2 regions of the Paenibacillus sp. T2-29 genome follow, and region 1 is predicted to be linked to the other one. Evidence: predicted binding sites of a transcription regulator. Region 1 holds the regulator's gene; the other holds the start of a gene.

Region 1 (3,427 bases):
GTTGACAGAGAGAAGATGCTTTGCGACACTCTAAGTGCGTATTTTTTTAAAAGGTCCAAGTATATGAGCGAGGTGACGAAGTTATGAAGATCAGGCAATTACAACGTGAGGAATTTGAAGCAGCTATTGAATTATCCCAGTATGCTTTTCAGTTTACAATGCCCCCGGAGGATCTGGAGAAAGCTAAGAAGAAATTCAAACCAGAACAAACATGGGGAATCTTCGACGGGCACGAATTGAATGCTAAACTGACCTTGCTGCCGCTACAAGTATACATACATGGTCAGGTTTTTGATATGGGGGGCATTGCTGGTGTGGCAACGTGGCCGGAAAAGCGTCGCGGGGGTATGGTTTCACGTTTGTTGACGCATGCGCTTGAAGAGATGAAGACTGCAGGACAAAGCCTTTCTTTTCTGCATCCATTCTCATTTGCCTTTTATCGTAAATTTGGATGGGAAACATATACGGAGTACAAAAAGTACGTCATTCCAATTGATAAATTCCCTGCTAAACTTAAAACAGAAGGTATAGTCAAACGGGATATCAAAAATATTTCAGAATTGGACCAAGTGTATCAATCGTATGCTTCACGTTACAATGGTACGCTGGTACGAGATAAGGAATGGTGGCAGGAACGGATTTTAAATGAAAATTATCGAACTGTAGTATATTACACGGATGCAGGCAATCCTCAGGGATATGCACTATACAAAATAGAAGATAAACAGTTAAATTGTGATGAGTTGGTATATGAAAATGAGACGGCACGTCGGGCTTTGTGGACTTATTTTGCAAATCATGACTCAATGATAACCCAAGGTAAATTTATTTACGTTCCAGCAGATGACAACCTGCCCTTTTTACTCGATGATCCGCGAATTCAACAGGAAACGGTGCCTTATTTTATGGGGCGTATTGTGGATGCAGTTGCTTTTGTAGAGAGATACCCTTTTGAGCAGATTGGAGAAGAAACAAGTTTGACCTTACATCTGACAGATCGGTATGCCCCTTGGAATGAAGGAGTATGGAGATTAACAATTACTACGGAGGGGCAAGGACATCTGGCAAGAGTGGATACAAGCAATTTATCTGACAACGCCTTAGCAGCTGACTTGAAACTGGGGATTCAGTCATTAACAACTTTAATGCTCGGCTACCAGCAAGCTGATAACCTGTCTAATTGGGGGCGTATTGAAGGAAGCAGTAAGTCTGTGGCTGCACTTAAACGTGTAATACCAATAAAACAAACGTTCTTATTGGATTTTTTCTGATAAAGCTCCAATTGGTTTTTCTTAATGTCCAACTTTTTTTTAACCAAATTGGATGTGGTTTATCATAATTACTCAAAGCTCTTTCCATAATGGGAAGAGTTTTTTGTAATATGGTATAAAACATAATTAGATTGCGAAAAATGGTATTGACCCCTTGGCAAAAATGAAATTTGTGCTATAATACGAATATAGTCAAAGAAAGTCAAAGTCAATTGGAATCAGTGTGATTCCACAAAAGTATTATGTTGTTGGATTGGCCGTATATAACAATTTGACAGCAAAAAAGTAAAAAATAACGACCTGATTTGCGTATAGTTAGGAGCTGCTTCTTATGGACAGAAGAGAAGTGTATGATTTATCGCAAATAAAGGTCACACTAGAAACAAAACGGTACAATTCCAATGGATGTAGAACAGGCAATAGCCTGAATACAGCTTAGATTCGTGACTATACCGTTTGGTTAAGTTCAATATACGGCGGACTCTGTGGAGCGTGAAATGTATTTGAATTCTTGCGTTTCCGTTAGTGGAGGATGATGAAATGCGCAATGTTTCCGACATTATTGAACAATATTTGAAGAGCATGCTGCTGGAAAGTCCCCAAGGCTTAGTGGAGATTCAGCGTAATGATCTGGCTGACCGCTTTTCCTGCGTACCGTCGCAAATTAATTATGTAATTAGTACCCGGTTTACGCTGGAAAAAGGTTATGTGGTGGAAAGTAAACGCGGTGGTGGAGGCTACATTCGAATTCAGCGAATTCAATTACCTGCACAACATGCGATCCATACACACCTTCATCAGAGCATCGGGGAGGAAATTAGCCAATCGGCAGCAGAAGGACTGATTTATCAGTTAGAGGAAGCTCATTTTTTAAGCAAAAGGGAAGCTGGTCTAATGAAGGCTGCTTTATCAAGAGATACATTATTGCTAAAGCTTCCCTATCGTGACCAACTGCGAGCAAGATTGCTTAAGGCTATGCTGATCTCGTTGCTGGCGGCCAAATAGCTAGTATCCATTAACCAGTGAATAGAGATTTGCAATTCAGATGTAGGGATTTGTAAAAATCCTGACGTTGAAGGAGGTGCTTTTATGCTGTGCCAAGAATGTAATATGCGGCCGGCAACTTTGCATTTCACCAAAATTGTGAATGGCGAAAAGACAGAGTTTCATATTTGTGAGACATGTGCGAAGGAAAAAGGGGAGATGATCCCTGGAACACCTAATGGCTTTTCGATTCATAGCTTGTTGTCGGGGATGTTGGATTTTGACTCCAGCACAAAGAGCCAGTCTTCAGGTCACACTGTTCCCCAAAATCTGCAATGCAAGGATTGCGGTATGACTTATACACAGTTTAGTAAGCTAGGACGTTTTGGATGTCCATCATGCTATCAATATTTTGATAGTCGTCTGGACCCTCTGTTCAAGCGTGTGCATGGTAGTACGAGTCATGTTGGGAAAGTTCCGGTCCGTACTGGAGGCCGATTAAAGGTTAAACGGCAAATTGATGATTTGAAAAAAGAGATGCAACAACACATTGTACAGGAAGAATTCGAATCAGCTGCTGAGCTTAGGGATCAAATCAGAAAGCTTGAAAAAGAAATGACTGAAGAGTAAAGTTTGTGAAGAGTAGGAGGGAATGCGTGATGCCCAATATCCGATTTACGGAAAAGCCGCTAAGTGATTGGATGCGTGGTGATGCTGCGGATTCGGAGATTGTCATTAGCAGCCGGGTAAGAATTGCGCGTAACTTGCAGCATCTGCCTTTTCCCATGCTTGCTACCAATCAGCAGTCGGAAGAAGTGCTTCAACGCTTAACGGATATCCTTCAGTATGATGATTTGCGTCGTTTTGGTACTTTTCATACCTTGAAAATATCCGAGTTGGATGAGATCGACAAGCAGGTACTGGTTGAGAAGCACTTAATTAGTCCTAATTTGGCGAACGAATCTCGCAACGGTGCTGTGTTGATTAGTGATGATGAATCAGTTAGTGTTATGATAAATGAAGAGGATCATCTGCGTATTCAGTGCTTATATCCGGGATGTCAGGTGAGAGAAGCCTGGGAACGCGCCATGGTCATTGATGATGCATTCGAAGCTCATGTTGATTATGCATTTGATGATCGGAGAGGTTTTCTGACCAGTTGTCCGACGAAT
Region 2 (3,427 bases), on a different contig from region 1:
AATGTCTTCCTGTCCGAAACGCAATACCGCATGAATAGCAGCCGCCTTGCTCTTGCCTCCAGCCACACCTAACACCGTCTCCGTGCGCCTGATGTCCTCCAAACGGAGTCCAAGCGTCAGCATTCTGTGAACAACGACGCCGTCTTCGTTAAAATAATAACCAAACGATTCGGCGACCGCGCCCTCATTGCTGATCTGGGCGAAGGTTTCAGGGTCAAGCTTGCGTCTGTGGGCCATTGCTATGGCGTTGCCTATCCCGTGAATGATAATACGACTTTCTCGAATCAGGCTCAATATATCCTGAATATTCGTATCCTCAAGCAAGGAGTTGTAAGCATGATTGCTGAGCAAATCCGGTACATGGAGCAGACGGTATTGAGCGCCGACCTTGCGAGCCATCGTGGAAGCAATTGTATTTGCCTGCATTTCCATGCTCTCTCCCAAACCCCCGCGTGCCGGTACAAACCATCCGCCTTTAAGCGGGCCGTTAGCAGGTAATGTCAGTTGTTCCGCCACATCTGCAATCGTCGTGCCACCTGTTACAGCGACCACGTCCTCGTCATCCATAACACTCAGCAGCGCCTTTGCGCCAGCACGGCCCAGTTCCTGCTTTGCTAACGGTGAAGCATCCGAATCCCCTGGAACGACAACCACCTTCCTCAAACCGTAGGCTTGACGAATCTGATCCTCCAATTGGGACAGGCCGAACAAGTTGTTCGCAATCGGCTCCAGCTGTTCCAGCAGATCCAGTCCTGCTTTGCTCACCTTCATGCCCACACTCTCAATCTCAATTAGCCCTTGCGCTTTAAGGAGATCAGTCTCAGCGCGCAGTACGCGCTCGGTCATATCCAGTGAAGCTGCCAGTGTTCTGCGTCCAATAACTTCGGACAGCATGATCTGATGCAGGATCGTGTACCTTTTTTTCAAAACATCCATGAGGTCGGGCAGAAGCTGCTTCTGTATTTCTAATATCTTTCGCATGCTTTCCACTCCCGCACACTTCTAAGTTCTGTCTCTATGCTATATCTCTAACTGGTCTTAAAATGTCCCGGGATAACTTTTTAAGTCCCACGTATATCTTACCCAATATTTGCTTCACATGCAAGTCTATCTGAACCTATATTTCTCAACTTTTTATGTGAATATGCGCACGTAATAAAAGCTTGCAATTCAATGCCGTATATCATATAATCATCTTTGTTTCCAATTAATTAGTTAGTTGCTTGTAATGTTCATCTGTGCGCCCGTGGTCCAACGGATATGACGTAGGCCTCCGGAGCCTGAGATCGAGGTTCGATTCCTCGCGGGCGCGTCGTTTTATATGATTGGCTAATTGTTCCATATAATGTTTTTAACCAAAAAGAGCGCTGAGCGCTCTTTTTTTAATCAATAGTTTGACTTTCTTTGACTTTTTGTTTGAAATTGTTTATCATGTGGTTAATACGGTAACAGTTTATAAATAGGGATGTGTAATCGGCATATCCACCAAATCCACTAACGATATTTAAGGGAGGTTTTTTGACGTGAGCTATGTTCCTATGGTAGTAGAACAAAGTAACCGCGGCGAACGCGCCTATGACATTTATTCCAGACTGTTGAAGGATCGCATTATTTTGTTAGGCTCGGACGTCAATGACGTTGTAGCCAACTCAATTATTGCACAAATGCTGTTTTTGGCTGCTGAAGATCCTGAAAAAGACATTCACTTGTATATTAACAGTCCTGGCGGTTCCATCACAGCTGGTATGGCCATTTTCGATACGATGCAATACATTAAACCTGACGTATCTACCATTTGTGTAGGTATGGCTGCTTCTATGGGCGCTTTCTTGCTGAATGCAGGTGCCAAAGGCAAACGTTTTGCCTTGCCAAACAGTGAAATTATGATTCACCAGCCACTGGGCGGTGCACAAGGACAGGCAACGGATATCGAAATTCGCGCCCGTCGCATTCTGAAAATGCGTGACAAATTGAACCGCATTCTCGCAGATCGCACAGGTCAACCACTGGAACGCATCGAAAAAGACACAGACCGTGACTATTTCATGTCCGCTGATGATGCCAAAGAATACGGTATTATTGATAAAGTGTTAACTAGCTCCTCTCCAGAAGGTGTATAAGAAAAGTAGTTTACTTCTGAATAGCTGGTAAATAGAAAGGCTGCCTCGGATTTTTGTATCCAGTAGGCAGCCTTTTTGATTTGCTATTTTTTAAAAATATAGGTCATCCAAATTATTGATTTTGTCTCGCAAAAGGCTTTGCGCCCTGAGGCAGCAGTTGAGCGAACGAGTAAGTAAACTCCGGAATTCCATACGCGTATGGAGCATAATCATACAAATCAAACACGATGGTTACTCCACTGTTGGTCACATAAAAATTCTGATCTGCGGCCAACTCTTTAAATTTTTCAAAACCTTCGCCAGCCTGGAGCGCATCAATTTTTTTCTTCAAATCAGCATTCAAAAACTTTTTATAGTTCGGATTTGCCTTCAATACGTCAGACAATTGCAGCAGCTTGCCATCAGCGAGCGAGAACGTGTATCCTTTACGCGCCGTCATACCATGTGCGCCACCTGTATACGAGTAGTCCTGCATAATCACACTTAGAATACCGTCCTTGTTATAGGCAATTGCAAAATCATTCTCGAAATCATACGGTCTTTCTGCTGTAACCTCTCCCTCTGCCACCATCTTTTTGCCTGCTGCCAATACTGTCTCTGCATGCTTTTTTAGCACATTATTAATGGCCTGTTGAGCCTCAGGATTCAGCTGGCTGCCGCTGATTTGTGGATACTTAATCTTATAAGAGACCTTTGCATTACTCGAAGCTGGAAGCGTCTGAGATGCAATTGTGATTGGATTTAGCTGGCTTTTACTTAATGTTACGGTTTTCTGAACTGCATTCCACTGAGCATCTATACCCAGATAGTCTTTCAGCAGACTCATAGGAATGTACAGCTTCCCGGCGATCATTTTGGCATCCATGCTGCGCGTGTTGATTCCGTTCACATTGACATAGGCATCCGAGGAGGAGACCACGATATAGAGCTTGTTGTACCCACTCCCCACTGTATATGTCCCTTCTTTGGTGTCATAGCTCACCGGAATTCCCAAGCTGTCACGCAGTGCTGCCACTGGAATCATGGTGTTCCCGTTCACTTGAATACCTTTAGCGGCCAACGTTTTACCATTCCATTGGATGGCGATCCCTGGCTGCTGTGTTGTCGCTTGCTGCTGTTTGGTCGATGCTGCCCCAATATAGGAAACGGGAATAACCGCAACCCCTGCTAAAATTCCCGCTGCCAGCAATGCTGAGCCCCATTTTTTTGTATGTTTGTTCATCGTAAGTATTCCTCCTATTGCAAATCTGTATAATCTATGTGTTTTGATCACTTTTCTTATTATATCTATACCCTATTGTATGTAG

Evidence for each region. Region 1 encodes CtsR, which represses protease genes until heat stress. Its sites were predicted from a motif close to ATGGTCAATAAAGGTCAAACA; they were not measured.
Region 2: the regulator CtsR is predicted to act here: its motif matches at 1,392-1,412, upstream of clpP (ATP-dependent Clp endopeptidase proteolytic subunit ClpP).

The regions. Positions count from the first base shown of each region.
Region 1 is NZ_JBREVE010000017.1:93,035-96,461, reverse strand. Features, by position in the region: gene ACU1JV_RS27185 (GNAT family N-acetyltransferase) at 84-1,271, shown strand; gene ACU1JV_RS27180 (CtsR family transcriptional regulator) at 1,812-2,276, shown strand; gene ACU1JV_RS27175 (UvrB/UvrC motif-containing protein) at 2,361-2,885, shown strand; gene ACU1JV_RS27170 (protein arginine kinase) at 2,915-3,427, shown strand, end outside.
Region 2 is NZ_JBREVE010000008.1:207,727-211,153, forward strand. Features, by position in the region: gene ACU1JV_RS20865 (sugar-binding transcriptional regulator) at 1-981, opposite strand, end outside; tRNA gene ACU1JV_RS20870 (tRNA-Arg) at 1,241-1,312, shown strand; gene clpP (ATP-dependent Clp endopeptidase proteolytic subunit ClpP) at 1,524-2,120, shown strand; gene ACU1JV_RS20880 (PdaC/SigV domain-containing protein) at 2,233-3,342, opposite strand.